Regions from separate parts of the Billgrantia hypersalina genome, predicted to be linked through region 2. Evidence: predicted binding sites of a transcription regulator. Region 2 holds the regulator's gene; each other region holds the start of a gene.
What was found. Region 2 encodes PhoB, which activates phosphate uptake and scavenging genes when phosphate is short. Its sites were predicted from a motif close to TGTCATANNNNTGTCANA; they were not measured.

Region 1 (5,142 bases), on a different contig from region 2:
TTGAGTGCAACTGCCTTACGCGGAAGCTGCCAACCCGAAAGGAGACCCCATGCGTCATTACGAAATCGTGTTCATGGTCCACCCGGACCAGAGCGAGCAAGTGCCGTCCATGGTCGAGCGTTACTCCAGCATCGTCACCGAGAGCGGTGGTACCGTGCATCGCCTGGAGGATTGGGGCCGCCGTCACCTGGCCTACCCGATCAACAAGATTCACAAGGCTCACTACGTGCTGATGAACGTCGAGTGCAGCGGCGAGACTCTCGAGGAAATCGAGAACATCTTCCGCTTCAACGACGCCATCATTCGCAGCCTGGTGGTGCGCTGCAAGGAAGCCATCACCGAAGCTTCGCCGATGATGAAGCCGGCAGACGACAAGCGTGCGCGTCGTGAAGAAAGGCCGCGCACCGAAGAAACTGCCGAAGCCAACTGATAGCACGTAACGAGGAGTCTCTACATGGCACGCTTTTTCCGCCGTCGCAAGTTCTGCCGTTTCACCGCTGAAGGCGTGAAGCAGATCGACTACAAGGATCTGGACACGCTCAAGGCCTACATCACCGAAACCGGCAAGATCGTACCCAGCCGCATTACCGGTACCAAGGCCCGCTATCAGCGTCAGCTGGCTACCGCCATCAAGCGCGCGCGCTACCTGGCCCTGCTGCCCTACACCGACAGCCACCAGTAAGTCGCTGACCCGATGTTGCCGATTGCCCGATGGCTGATGCGCGGCACGCCCTACGCCGCAGGCGGCGCGGCGCTGGCTGCGATCGTGCCCTGGCTGTTCTGGCTGAGCGGCGCCATCGTGGCACTGGTCACGTTACGTCGTGGCCTGGCGCCGGCCTTGCCGGTGCTGGTGGCGGCCGCGGTTCCCACCGGCTGGTGGTGGACCCAGGGCGACGCCATACCGCTGGCCAGCGTGTTGCTGGTGGCGCTGATGGCGGTGGTGCTGCGCTCCCGCATGCGCTGGAGCGAAGCGCTGGTCGTCGGCACCCTGGCAACGGCGGCATTGATCCAGCTCGGCGTCTTCGTGCCGCCGGGCGGCACCGAGCCGCTGCTGGAGCAGTTGCGTCAGGGGTCGGCCGAGATCGACCGCATGCTGATCGAGCTGACCAACCAGGGCTACGATACCGAGGAATTGGCCACGCTGCTGATCGGCGGGATCACCGGCCTGGTCGTGCTGATCGCCGCCATCGGTTGCCTGGCGCTGGCGCGCGCCTGGCAGGCGGGGCTTTACAACCCCGGCGGCTTTCGCGAAGAGTTCCATGCGTTGCGCCTGGCGCCGCGCGAGCTCGGACTGCTGGTGGTACTCGGCGTGGTGGGCATGGTGCTGGGGTTGCCGTCGCTTTCCATGCTGGTCTGGGTGCCGCTGCTGGTAGCCGGCATTGCATTGGTACACGGCTTCATCGGGATTAAGGGTATGAACGGGCTGTGGTTGGTCGCTTTCTACGTATTGCTGATCACTACCTGGCCCATGATTTTGATCGTGCTGCTGGCGGCCTTCATCGATGTGTTCGTGGATTTCCGCGGCCGTCTGGCCCCTCGCAGCGACTGACATGAGGTTAACGAGATGGAAGTCATTCTGCTCGACAACATTGGCAAGCTGGGCGGCCTGGGCGACAAGGTCACCGTAAAACCCGGCTATGGCCGCAACTACCTGGTGCCCTACGGCCTGGCTGTGCCGGCTACCAAGGACAACGTGGAAGCCTTCGAAGCGCAGCGCGCCGAGCTCGAGGCCCAGGCTGCCGAGCGCAAGGCGATCGCCGAATCCCGCGCCGCCCAACTGGCCGAGATCGAACTGTCGCTGGTGGCCAAGGCTGGCGAAGAGGGCAAGCTGTTCGGCTCCATCGGGCCGCGCGATCTGGCCGAGGCGCTGGGTCAAGCCGGCATCGAAGTCGCCAAGAGCGAAGTTCGCATGCCCGAGGGTCCGATTCGCCAGACCGGCGAATACGACATCGACCTGCACCTGCATGCCGAAGTCGACGCCACCGTTCGCGTGGTCGTGGTCGCCGAGTAAGCTTCACGCAAGCTTGCCATGACGCCAAGGGGCGCGGGATAACTCCCGCGCCCCTTGTTTTTTGGCGGAAGTGCGGCAGCTATCGGTGCGTCTTCCCTGTTTTGGAGAGTAGGGCGGGACCCTGGCATCGGGTAGAATGGCACGGCCCGTCATCAGGAAGGTTGCCGTATCATGAACGACACGCTCGAGCTCGATCAGGAAACCGCTGCACTCAAGGTGCCGCCGCACTCGCTCGAGGCCGAGCAGTCGGTGCTGGGCGGCCTGATGCTCGACAACCAGGCCTGGGACAACGTGGCCGACCGACTGGTGGCCGACGACTTCTACCGTTACGAGCACCGGCTCATCTTCAACGCCATGAGCGGCCTTGCCGAGGCGGGCAAGCCGCTCGATGTGGTGACCATGTCCGAGGCGCTGGAAGGGCGCGACCAGCTCGATACCGTGGGCGGCCTGGCCTACCTGGCCGAGCTGGCGCGCAACACCCCCTCGGCCAGCAACATACGCGCCTATGCCGACATCGTTCGTGAGCGGGCCACCCTGCGCAAGCTGATTCGTGCCGCCAGCCAGATCGCCGACGGGGCCTTCAGCCCTCAGGGGCGCCCGGCCGACGAGCTGCTCGACGAAGCCGAGCGCCTGGTGTTCCAGATCAGCGAGGAACGCCCCAAGACGGGTGGGCCCATCGGCATGAGCGAGTTGCTGGCCAAGGCGGTCGACCGCATCGACGAGCTGTTCAACATGAAGGGCGAGATGACCGGGCTCTCGACCGGCTTTCGCGATCTCGACGAAATGACGTCGGGCCTGCAACCCTCGGACCTGGTGATCATTGCCGGCCGCCCGTCGATGGGCAAGACCACCTTCGCCATGAACCTGGTCGAGCATGCGGTCATCGCCAGCGACCGACCGGTGATGGTGTTCTCCATGGAGATGCCCGCCGAGTCGCTGATGCTGCGTATGCTCTCGTCACTGGGACGCATCGACCAGACCCGGGTGCGTACCGGCCAGCTCGAGGACGAGGACTGGCCGCGGCTGACCTCGGCGGTGAACCTGCTCAAGGACAAGCAGCTGTTCATCGACGACACTGCGGCACTGTCGCCCAACGAGATGCGTTCGCGCATCCGCCGCGTGGTGCGCGAGCACGGCAACCTGGCACTGGTGATGATCGACTACCTTCAGCTGATGCAGATCCCCGGCTTCTCGGAGAACCGCACCGGCGAAATCTCCGAGATCTCACGCTCGTTGAAAGGCATGGCCAAGGAGTTCGGCTGTCCGGTGGTGGCGCTCTCCCAGCTCAACCGCTCGCTGGAGCAGCGTCCCAATAAACGCCCGGTGATGTCGGACTTGCGCGAGTCGGGCGCCATCGAGCAGGATGCCGACGTGATCGCTTTCGTCTATCGTGATGAGGTCTACAATCCGGATAATCCCGATAACCAGGGGCTGGCCGAACTCATCATCGGCAAGCAGCGTAACGGTCCCATCGGCACCGTGCACATGGCCTTCATCGGCCGGTACACCCGCTTCGAGGATCTGGCGCCCGACAGCTACGGTGAGGCGTTCGGGGAATGATGCCGGCGGGCGCTTGAGCCTCGCGTGCGGCCCCGTATAATGCCGAGCCCCCGACAGTCGTTTTTCGAGGAGAGACCATGGCAGGCGGATTTCGGCGCGGCAAGCGTCAGCGCACCCCCAAGCTGGAAGCGCGCGGCGAGCTCCAGTCGATCGAGCGCGAGGGACCGTTCAAGGAGTGGCTGGGCATGCCGGATCTCTATCGCTTCCACATTGTCGTTGACGGCGAAGCCTATAGCTACCAGACCGAGGATGCCGAGCTGACCGTGGCAGTGGGGGACCGCGTGGTGTTCCGTTACAAGGAAACCAAGGCGGGCAAGTGGGTCGATCGCAATTCCCTGGCCAAGGCCATCGACCCTTCGGAATACCAATAACATTCGGTAGCGTACAGGGGATTGCTGGAACCACGCGGCGCAGGCGCTGTCATAGGAAAAATACGTTACTGTCATGTAAATGATATCGGGCACAGTCATGCTGTGCCCGACGCATATCCTGCATAGGCCAACGGGACGACACCAAGACATGGAGGGAACCATGGAATTCGAAGAGCTCAAGCATTTCGTTACCCGTCACGACAACTTCGAGGTGCGGGTCATCACCCATTCCGGCAGCCACTGCTACCAGGTGGAGCTGGAAGACGTGGAAGGGGCGCGTCACTTGCTGACACGTCGTGGCAAGCCCACCGTCTTCCGCTCCCTCGAGGACGTGTATCTCGAGCTGCAGCGTGCCGGGATTCATCGTGCTTTCCTGGTCCAGCACGTGCCGCAGGACGAGGTGGTCGGTCGCGAGGCGCATTATCACGATCCGCTGACGTCACGCATGCCGCTGGTTTTTTGACCGGACCACTTCCTTGATTCAAGTTATACAAATCGTATTCATAGTATAACTCGATGCCCTTGCGGGGCTTGCGCCTGATACAATAATCGCTCCTTATCCTTCATCATGAGGAGCGCAGGGCATGGCCGCATCGCAAGTGGAATTGGGCTCGCCGGAGCGTCAACGTCCCGCCCAGGCTCCGGCGGAACACCCCGCTATCCCCCGGTCAAAGATCGGCGTCGTGCTGGCCAACCTGGGGACGCCGGACGGCACCGACTACTGGTCGATGCGTCGCTACCTCAGCGAGTTCCTCTCCGACAAGCGCGTCGTGGATTATGCGAGCTGGAAGTGGCAGCCGTTGCTGCAACTGGTCATCCTCTCCCGGCGGCCGTTCAAGTCGGGGGAAGCCTACCGCAGCATCTGGAATACCGAAAGAAACGAAAGTCCGCTGCTGACCATCACTCGCGAGCAGACCCGCAAGCTGGCCGAGGCGCTCAGGGCGCGCCATGGCGAGCGGGTGCAAGTGGATTTCTGCATGCGCTACGGCAACCCCTCCACGGATAGCGTGCTGCGCCGGATGCAGGCCGAGGGCTGCGAGCGCATTCTGTTCTTCCCGCTCTATCCGCAGTACGCCTCGCCGACCACGGCCACGGCCAACGATCAGGCCTTCCGCACCCTGATGAAGCTCAAATGGCAACCGGCGCTACGCACCGTGCCGGCCTACTTCGACCATCCGGCCTATCTCGAGGCGCTGGCCA
Region 2 (5,142 bases):
TCGAGTGGGCACTGGATGCCGCGGCCCTGTGGGACGAGGTGAAGGATCGCCTGCGCGCCTCGGCCTGGTCGCTCTCCGGTGGACAGCAGCAGCGTCTGGTGATTGCCCGCTCTTTGGCGGTGCGCCCCGAAGTGCTGCTGCTCGACGAACCGGCCTCGGCGCTGGACCCGATCTCGACGCTCAAGATCGAGGAGTTGATTCGCGGCCTCAAGTCGCAGCTGACCCTCATCCTGGTCACCCACAACATGCAACAGGCGGCGCGGGTTTCCGACTACACCGCCTTCCTGCAGGGCGGGGAACTGGTGGAGTACGCCCCCACCGATACCCTGTTCACCAACCCCAGCCTGCGCAGTACCGAGAACTACATTACCGGGCGCATGACTTGAACGAAACGAGGTCGGGCGGCCTCGAGGAGAGAACGATGGACATCACCAGCGATACCCATAGCCAGCACATTTCGCGCCAGTTCAACCAGGAGCTGGAGGCTCTCAAGACCCACCTGATGACCATGGGTGGGCTGGTCGAGCAACAGGTGCAGGAAGCCATACAGGCGCTGCTCGAGAGCGACAGCCGCCTGGCCGAAAAAGTGCGCGACCGCGACCGCGACGTCAACGCCATGCAGCTGAACATCGACGACGAGTGCACTCGGATCCTGGCCCGGCGCCAGCCGGCGGCCTCCGACCTGCGCCTGGTGCTGGCGGTAATTCGTGCCACCGCCGACCTCGAGCGGATCGGTGACGAAGCGAGCAAGATCGCGCGAAATGCCCTGACCCTCATCGATGGCGGCAGCAGCGTGCGCGGTTTGATCGAGGTGCGCCATATCAGCGAGCACGTGCGGCGCATGCTGCGTGACGCCCTGACCGCCTTCGCCCGCTTCGACACCGAGCTGGCCCTGCAAGTGGTGCACGAGGACGACTCGGTGGACGACGAGTACGGCAGCGCCATGCGTTCACTGATGACCTTCATGATGGAGGACAGCCGTGCCATCGGCCCGGTGCTCAACGTGATGTGGATCTTGCGTGCGCTGGAGCGGGTCGGCGATCATGCCGACAACCTCGCCGAATACGTCATCTACCTGGTCAAGGGGCTCGACATCCGCCACATGCACCCGGATCAGATCGACGAGGACGCCTTGACACGCAAGGAGTAGCAAAAGAGGACTGGGATGTTGGACGCCTTAACGGCATTGAACCGCGGGACGCGACTGGTCTACGGTCGCGGCCTGCGTCGCTATGTTTACGCCCCGATCGCCGTCAACCTGGCGGTATATTCGGTCATGCTCTATTACGTGGTCAGTCACTTCGGCGGATGGCTGGCGAGCTGGATGGCCATGGTGCCGGCCTGGCTCGGCTGGTTGGAATGGCTGATCTGGCCGTTGTTCGTCATCAGCCTGATACTGATCGTATTCTTCACTTTCACCCTGGTATCACACCTGATCGCCGCGCCTTTCTACGGTTTCCTGGCGGCCAAGGTGGAAATCCAGGCCACCGGCCGGCCGCCCCTCGACGATCGAGGCCTGGCGCGTACGGCAGTGGACGCCCTGGGGCGCGAGCTGGTCAAGCTCGGCTACATCCTGCCGCGGGCGCTGGCATTGCTGGTCGTCAGCTGGATACCCACGCTCAATGTCGTCGCACCGTTGCTTTGGGCCCTGTTCTCGGCCTGGATCATGGCGATCACCTATCTCGACTATCCCATGGACAACAACAAGGTGAGTTTCGCCGACATGCGCCGTCGGCTCGCCTCGCGCCAATGGCAGACGCTCACCTTCGGCGGCTGGGTAACGCTGATCACCTGGATCCCGCTGGCTAACCTGTTCCTGCTACCTGGCGCCGTGGCCGGTGCCGTACTGATGTGGGACCGCCACTATCGTGGACAGCGTGACATCGCACCGACCTGAGTCGTCGCTTCCTTACTCGGCCGGTCGGTTGAGAGCCGTCTGGCCCGCGGTTGGGCCAACGGCCCTTGCATCGATCACCAGACGCGAGGCAGGGAAGACGCAGCGGAAGAGGGCGCCGCGTTCGGGATGGGATTCGATTTCCAGGTACGCGTCGTGGCGCAGCAATACGTGCTTGACGATAGCCAGCCCCAGCCCGGTACCGCCGGTTTCGCTGCTGCGCCCCTTGTCGACCCGGTAGAAGCGTTCGGTGAGCCGCGGAATATGCACCGGATCGATGCCGTCGCCGTCGTCCTCGACCTCCAGGCAGGCACCCTTGGGATGCGTTTTCCAGCGCAGCACGATGTGGCTGCCCTCCGGCGTGTAACGCACCGCGTTGGATGCCAGATTGGACAGTGCACTGTGAATCTCGCTGTCGCTGCCGAGCAGGCGACGGTTATCCACGACCTCTATGCGGATCTGCTGGCGGCCTGCCGACAGCGCCTCGGCGTCGCGGCGTACCTCCTCGAGTAGCGTGCCCATGGGCAGCGGCAGATGATCCTCGCCGCCGCGATCGATCTCCAGCCGCGACAGCAACAGCAGGTCGTTGACCAGATTCTGCATGCGGATGGTTTGCTCTTGCATACGGGTCAGCCCTTGAGCGAGCCGCGACGGGAGTTGATCGGCATAGGTGGCGTAGGTCTCGAGGTAGCCCGCCAGTACGGTCAACGGCGTTCTCAGCTCGTGGGAGACGTTGGCGACGAAGTCGCGGCGCATCTCCTCCAGGCGGTGCAGGCGGGTGATGTCGCGCGCCATCACCAGGCGCTCGTCGTCGCCATAGAGTGTGATCTGGAACTGCAGCACCTGACGTTCTTCCACCGGCGAGGGCAGCGTCAACGGTTCGCGATAGTCGCAAGCATTGAAGTAGGCGACGAAGCGGGGGTCGCGCACCAGGTTGGTGATGTGCTGGCCGCGGTCGTGGACCGCCTTGAGCCCCAGCATGCGCTCGGCGGCGCTGTTCCACCACTCCAGGTCGCCGCGCTGGTCGAGCATGACCACGCTGTCGCGCATTGCCTCGGAAGACTCCTGGATACGCTTGAGGGTCGCCTGCAGGCGATGCTGCGTATGGCGCTGGCCCTTCTGGTAGCGGTAGAGCCGGTCGAACAGTTCGCCCCACAGGCCGGTGGCCGCGGGAGGCTCACTGTGGGGATGGCGGGTCAGCCAGCGGCGCAGGGCATGGAGCTGGCGCAGGTGGTAGACCAGGCGCACGATAAGCCCCGCGGCAAGCCCGAGTCCGGGGGCTCCCAGCAGCCAGCCGACCAGGCTGCCGGCAACGGCTAGCAGGCCGAGGTGCCAGAGTTCATGACGCCAGGGGCCCACGTCAGCCCTTGTTGGAGAAGCGGTAGCCGGTGCCGCGCACGGTCTGGATCAGATGCTGGTGGGCATCGCCCAGCGCCTTGCGCAGCCGGCGGATATGCACGTCCACGGTTCGCTCCTCGACATAGACGTTGCCGCCCCATACCTGGTCGAGCAGCTGGCTGCGGGTGTAGGCACGTTCCTGGTGCGTCATGAAGAACTGCAGCAGGCGGTACTCCGTGGGGCCCATCTCAAGCGCGTGGCCATCGGCGCTGACGCGATGACTGACCGGATCGAGCACCAGGCCGTCCACCTCCACGGGCTCCTCGATGCCCTTGGGCGTGGTGCGCCGCAACACCGCCTTGAGGCGGGCCACCAGCTCGCGGGGGGAGAAGGGCTTGGTGATGTAGTCGTCGGCACCGGCCTCGAGGCCCTGGATCTTGTTGTCCTCTTCGCTCTTGGCGGTGAGCATGATGATCGGCAGTTCGCGGGTAGCTTCCTCGCGCTTGAGCCGGCGAGCCAGCTCGATGCCGCTGGTGCCGGGCATCATCCAGTCGAGCAGCAACAGGTCGGGCTGGTTGTCGACGATCATGCTGTGGGCGCTCTGGGCGTTGGCGGCCTCCAGCACGCGATAGTCTGCCATCTCCAGCGCCACCGCGATCATCTCGCGGATTGGCGCTTCGTCGTCGACGATCAGAACGGTCTTGGCGGTCATCCCGAAGCCTCGCGGTCAGTGACGGGTCGGTGACGATCTCACCACGTCATCATGACACTTGGATGACAGCGCTGCCATAGTCGGGCTAGACACCCACTGCCGGCCATAGGCTGAGGGCGATACCGGCGAATGCCAGCAGCCCCGACCAATGATTGTTGAGAAAGGCTTGGAAGCAACGATCGCGCTCCCGGGATCGGATCAGGAACTGCTGATGAACGAAGGCGGCGGCCATGCCTGCCAGGCCTAGCCAGAAGAAAACGCCGAGCTCGATGCGCCAGCCGACCCAGCCCAGCAGGCCCAGCGTGGCCAGCTGCAGCAGGCCGATCATGGTGCGATCAGCGCGGCCGAACAGCACGGCAGTAGACTTGATGCCGATCCTCAGGTCATCGTCGCGGTCGACCATGGCGTACTCGGTATCGTAGGCCACCGTCCAGGCCACGTTGGCGGCGAACAGCAGCCAGGCCTCCAGCGGGATATGGCCGAGCACGGCACCGAAGGCCATGGGTATCGCCCAGGAGAAGGCGGCGCCGAGAAACAGCTGGGGCAGATGGGTATAGCGCTTCATGAAAGGGTAAATGAAGGCCAGCCCTACCCCCACCAGCGAGAGCATGACGGTGAAGAGGTTGGTGAACCACACCAGCACGAAAGCCGCCGCGACCAGGCCCACGAACAGAACCTTGGCCTCGCGCTCGCTGATACGCCCGGTGGCCAGGGGACGGTTCTTGGTGCGCTTGACGTGGCCGTCGAAGTGACGGTCGGCATAGTCGTTGATCACGCAGCCTGCGGCCCGCATCAGGTAGACACCGGCGACGAAGATCAACAGCAGGTGCCGCTCGGGAACGCCGGCGGCGGCCACCCACAGCGCCCACAGGGTGGGCCACATCAAGAGCCAGGTACCGATGGGGCGATCCAGCCGCATCAGGTGCAGGAAATCGGGCAGGCGGGCCAGCCCCTTGGGGCGCATCAGGGAGCGATCCATCGATACCTCCTCATTCGATGGCGGTCATCCTAGCGCGTTGGCAGACCCAGTTCATCCGCCATCGCATCGAGAAAGAACTCTTGTACCAATACCGCGAAACGGCCGTGGCGGAACACCGAACGACGCCCCCAGGGGCCGGGCAGCGGATGGAAGGGGGCCGGGGCGGTGGTCACCTCGATGGGGCTTCGTGCCAGGCCGGGCTGGCGAAACAGCCAGCTG
Region 3 (5,142 bases), on a different contig from region 2:
GCGCCGGTATGGACACACCCTCGCCTGGCCGGCTTCGTCGCCGCGGGCTGCGACGCGCCCGCCTCCGGCACGTTATAGTGGGCAGCACGAATCCTAGACGACAGGGAGTCCATTGATGAGTCAGTTCTTCCAGATTCACCCGGAAAATCCGCAGAAGCGCCTGATCGACCAGGCGGCGCAGATCGTCCGCCAGGGCGGAGTGATGGCCTACCCCACCGATTCCGGCTACGCCCTGGGTTGCCATCTGGGCGACAAGAAGGCGATCGAAAAGATCAAGTGGCTGCGCTCGCTGGACGACAAGCACAACTTCACCCTGATGTGCTCCGATCTCTCCGACATCGGCACCTACGCCAAGGTGGACAACAGCGTGTTCCGCCTGCTCAAGGCCAACACGCCGGGCGCCTACACCTTCATACTCAACGCCACCTCCGAGGTGCCGCGCCTGCTACTGCACCCGAAACGGCGCTCCATCGGCGTGCGGGTACCCGACCACCGCATCACCCACGCGCTGCTCGAGGCCTTGGGCGAACCGCTGATGAGCGTGACCCTGATTCCGGTGGGCGAGGAATTGCCGATGACCGACCCGGAGGCGATCCGCGAGCGCTTCGGCACCCACCTGGATCTGATCATCGACGGCGGTGCCTGCCACCTGGAGCCCACCAGCGTCATCGACCTGCGTGAGCTGCCGCCGACCATCGTGCGCGAAGGGCGCGGCGACCTGTCGCCGTTCCAGGAGTGAGTCGGCTCGGCTGCCGCTTCATTCGCTCTCCCGCTGCCGCTTCCTCGGGTCGGGGGTTTCCTCGTCCAGCCAGGTGCCGCACTTGAGGCAATAGAGCGCTCGCTTCTCGTGACGGTCATGGCCGCAGCCGGGGCAGGCCTGTTCGGAGTAGCGGTCGGCACGAATCGAGCGGATCACCTCCGCCGAGAACACCCCGGTAGGCACGGCGATGATCGAATAGCCGATCAGCATGACCAGGGTCGAGATCGCCTGGCCGATCGGCGTCACGGGAACGATATCGCCGTAGCCCACCGTGGTCAGGGTCACGATGGCCCAGTAGATAGCCTTGGGAATGCTGGTGAAGCCGGCCTCGGCGGGTTCGATCATGTAGACCAGCGAGGCGAAGAGGGTCACCAGCAGGAAAACCGTAAACAGGAACAGGAAGATCTGGTGCCAGCTGCGCACCAGTGCCTCGACCAGCAGACGCCCCTCGCCGACGAACTGCATCAGGCGCAGTACGCGGAAAATGCGCAATACCCGCAGCAGGCGCACGATCACCAACATCTGAGTGCCGGGCAGAAGCAGCATCAGCCAGGTCGGAAGTATCGCCACCACGTCGATCGCACCGTAGAAGCTGCGCAGGTAGCGCAGCGGCTTTTCGAGAATGATCAGGCGCACCAGCAGCTCAATGGTGAAAGCGAGAGTAAAGCCCCATTCGAGCCAGTAGAACCATTCCCCATACGACGCGCTGAGGTGATCGACGGTGTTGAGCATGACCACCAGCACGCTGGCCAGGATCGTGATGATCAGAAGGATATCGAAGCCCTTGGCCAGTGGCGTATCCGACTCGAAAATGATCTGGAACAGGCGCGTACGTACGCCTTCGGCCGCCGGTCTGAATGGTTCGGTCATGCGCCGTATTCCTACGTCATGGTGAGCATTGTCGGAGGTATTCACACCGCGACACGCCGGGGTCCGGCTCATACCGCCAGCCGATGTGCCAGTTGCAGTGCCGTACGGCCGAAATCGGCGCTGAGCCAATCGCGGCGCTCGAGCATGGCGGCGAGCCGGCCGGCGTCGCTGCTGCCACTTTCGGCCATGGCGTGCAGCGTCTCCCGCGCCGTATTTCTCCAGCTATCCTCGCCGGTATCGGCGAGGGCGTCCAATGCCAGCACGGCACGATGCAACCGCTCGCTCTCTTTCTCGCCTTCCGGCAGCGTCCACCGGCCCGTGAGGAGGGCGCTGCCGCGGGCGGCCTTGCTGGCGTCGGCAGGGCGCAGGGGAATCGTCTCGGCGAACGACAGTGCCAGGCTCCACAGCGTCTGCGGGTCGCCATCCTTGAGTTCCAGTTCCAGCTCGCGGATCGGCACGCGGCGTTCGCCGGCACGAATCTCGCCCTGGTCCAGCGCCACCTCGACGGTAGCCTCGGCCAGCTCCAGGTGCCAGGCGCGACGCTCGAAATCCGTGGCGAAGCGCGGCTCGAGTCGCGCCAGCACATCGGTGCCCAACGCGGCAATGGCGGGCAGTTGGGCGAGCCCGACACGGTCGAGTTCCTCGCCAGGCACCGGCCATTCCCACTCGCGGCGTCGGCTGTAGCCGCCGCTACCTTCGCCGCTGGCCTTGAGGGTCTGCACCCAACCATCGCGGCGACGGCGCAGCCTTAGTGCCATGCGGGCCGCTTCCAGCTCGCCCTGGGGCGTGTCGAAGTAGATGTTGGCCAGACGCTGGGCATCGTCCACGCCGCTACGCAGGAAGGGATGCTGCAGCAGGCGTTCCGGCCCTTTTTCGCCCAATGCCAGCTTCATCTCGATTTCGTGGCTCATGTGTCTACCTGCTAACCCTTCGGGATGGCAATATTTCAATGACGTGACAGGCAGTCATTCTCTATACTGTGGTCGCCATTTCACAAGCGCATTCAACGCCATGGTCACATCCAATCCTTTTTCGGCGATGTTCGGTCGCTCACCGTTTCAGCCTCTGCTGGCCCATATCGCCAAGGCCAACGAGTGTGCCGACCAGCTTCTGCCCTTCTTCGAGGCTTCGCTCACGGGCGACTGGGACGAAGCCGCCAAGATCCGTGAAAACATCACCCAGCTGGAGCACGAGGCCGACAGTCTAAAGACCGAGCTGCGCCTCAACCTGCCCAACACCCTTTTCCTGCCCGTTTCCCGCACCGACCTGCTCGACCTGGTTAGCGTACAGGACAAGATCGCCAACAAGGTGCGCGACATCACCGGCATCATGCTCGGACGACGCATGCAGGTGCCCAGCGAGCTGGCCCAGCCCATGCGCGACTACATGCAGACCGCCGTGGCGTGTGTCGTCCAGGCACGCCAGGCGCTGGAGGAGCTCCAGGACCTGCTGGAGTCCGGCTTCGGCCGCCATGTCTCCGATGTGATGCAGAATCTCATCCGCGAGTTGCACATCCTAGAGCAACAGGCCGACCAGCAGCAGATCGCCATACGCCGCTTGCTCTTCGACCTCGAGGATCGGCTCAAGCCGGTGGATGTGGTCTTCCTCTACAAGATCATCGACTGGGTCGGCGAACTCTCCGATCGCGCCGAGCGCGTCGGTAGCCGCCTCCAGATTCTCACTGCCCGATAGAACACCTCAGCCCGGAACCGACATGCCCGGGCGTCGTTCTTTCTACCTGACAGCCACATAGGATCCTGTCCCCTATGTCGATCATTGCAGAGCACGCGACTACTTTCATCATCCTGGCTTGCCTCTTCGGCTTCTTCATGGCCTGGGGTGTGGGTGCCAACGACGTGGCCAACGCCATGGGCACCTCCGTCGGCTCCAAGGCGATCACGATCAAGCAGGCGATCATCATCGCCATGGTGTTCGAATTCCTTGGTGCCTGGCTCGCCGGTGGTGAGGTCACCTCGACCATCCGCGGCGGTATCATTTCCCCGACACTGCTGGCCGACAATCCCGAACTGCTCGTCTACGGCATGCTGTCGGCACTGCTGGCGGCAGGCATCTGGCTGCTGATCGCCTCGGCCAAGGGCTGGCCGGTATCCACCACGCACTCCATCGTTGGGGCCATCGTCGGCTTCGGCGCCGTCGGCTTGGGCATGGAGGCCGTCGCCTGGGGTAAGGTGGGGCAGATCGCCGCCAGCTGGGTCGTCTCGCCGGTGCTGGCGGGCTCCATTGCCTTCATGATCTTCAAATCGCTGCAGCACCTGATCTTCGAGGCCCAGGACCCGTTCTCCGCGGCCAAGCGCTACGTGCCGATGTATATCTTCCTGGTCGGCTTCATCGTCGCCATGGTGACCCTGCTGAAGGGCCTCAAGCATATCGGTCTCGATCTTGACTTTGGCGTCAGCGCGCTCATCTCGATTCTCTTCGGCCTCATTGTCATGGTAATCGGCGTCATGATGGAGCGGCGCGTTCAAGCCAGCAATCGTCAGGCGGATCATTTCGGCTTCACCGGGGTGGAACGCGTGTTCGGCGTGCTGATGATCTTTACCGCCTGTGCCATGGCATTCGCTCACGGCTCCAACGACGTGGCCAACGCCGTGGGTCCGCTGGCAGCTGTGATCAGCGTGGTGCAGAGCGAGGGCGTCATCGATTCGGCTGCCCTGGTGCCTTGGTGGGTGCTGGTGCTGGGCGGCGGCGGCATTGTGGTGGGCCTGGCCACCTACGGTCATCGTGTCATCGCCACGGTGGGCACCGGTATCACCGAGCTGACGCCGAGCCGCGGTTTTGCGGCCACCATTGCCGCTGCCACGACCGTGGTGCTGGCGTCGGGTACGGGCCTGCCGATCTCGACCACCCACACCCTGGTGGGCGCAGTGCTCGGCGTGGGTCTGGCGCGCGGCATCGCGGCGCTCAACCTGCGCGTGATCGGTACCATCATTATGTCCTGGCTGATCACCCTGCCGGCCGGGGCGGGGCTGGCTATCCTGTTCTTCTTCATGCTCAAGGGTATTTTCGGCTGAGCCGCTCGACGTAAATCGGGTTGAGTTTTGACCGGTACACGGCGGCACCTTCATGGTGCCGCCGTTTTCGATGCTCTGATATAGTCGAAGCCGATACGCACTTTCTCTCATCTGCTGCCGGAGAGCGGCCTTGGACACTCGTTTCCCCTTCGTCGACTGGTTCCGCAATTCCTCCCCCTATATCAATGCGCATCGGGGCCGAACCTTCGTGATCTTGATCGAGGGCGAGGCCATGGCGCGAGGCCGAGGCGAGCAGTTGATCCAGGACCTGGCGCTGCTGCACACCCTCGGTGTGAAACTGGTGGTGGTATTCGGCATCCGCCCCCAGGTGGAAGTGGCGCTGGCCGCGGCGGGTATCGAGCCGCAGCGCTACCAGGGGCGCTGGGTCGCGGACGAGGCGATCATGGCCTGCGTCGAGCGGGTGGCCGCCGAGCAGCGCCTGTGGCTGGAGGCGCGCCTGTCCCTGGGGCTGCCGAACAC

Region 1: a site for PhoB is predicted at 4,012-4,029, ahead of ACOJCM_RS09490 (DUF6482 family protein). Genes of this name have one in related genera too.
Region 3: a site for PhoB is predicted at 2,573-2,590, ahead of ACOJCM_RS07960 (CYTH domain-containing protein). Genes of this name have one in related genera too.

What each region holds. Positions count from the first base shown of each region.
Region 1 is NZ_JBMIQI010000011.1:504,045-509,186, forward strand. It holds gene rpsF (30S ribosomal protein S6) at 50-430, shown strand; gene rpsR (30S ribosomal protein S18) at 455-682, shown strand; gene ACOJCM_RS09470 (hypothetical protein) at 695-1,549, shown strand; gene rplI (50S ribosomal protein L9) at 1,565-2,011, shown strand; gene dnaB (replicative DNA helicase) at 2,183-3,571, shown strand; gene ACOJCM_RS09485 (hypothetical protein) at 3,649-3,942, shown strand; gene ACOJCM_RS09490 (DUF6482 family protein) at 4,103-4,405, shown strand; gene hemH (ferrochelatase) at 4,527-5,142, shown strand, end outside.
Region 2 is NZ_JBMIQI010000007.1:145,335-150,476, reverse strand. It holds gene pstB (phosphate ABC transporter ATP-binding protein PstB) at 1-386, shown strand, start outside; gene phoU (phosphate signaling complex protein PhoU) at 422-1,150, shown strand; gene cysZ (sulfate transporter CysZ) at 1,166-1,897, shown strand; gene phoR (phosphate regulon sensor histidine kinase PhoR) at 1,910-3,253, opposite strand; gene phoB (phosphate regulon transcriptional regulator PhoB) at 3,255-3,944, opposite strand; gene ubiA (4-hydroxybenzoate octaprenyltransferase) at 4,030-4,923, opposite strand; gene ACOJCM_RS04740 (chorismate--pyruvate lyase family protein) at 4,953-5,142, opposite strand, start outside.
Region 3 is NZ_JBMIQI010000011.1:200,626-205,767, forward strand. It holds gene ACOJCM_RS07945 (PHP domain-containing protein) at 1-78, shown strand, start outside; gene ACOJCM_RS07950 (L-threonylcarbamoyladenylate synthase) at 116-739, shown strand; gene ACOJCM_RS07955 (ion transporter) at 758-1,630, opposite strand; gene ACOJCM_RS07960 (CYTH domain-containing protein) at 1,699-2,541, opposite strand; gene ACOJCM_RS07965 (TIGR00153 family protein) at 2,642-3,322, shown strand; gene ACOJCM_RS07970 (inorganic phosphate transporter) at 3,397-4,662, shown strand; gene argA (amino-acid N-acetyltransferase) at 4,793-5,142, shown strand, end outside.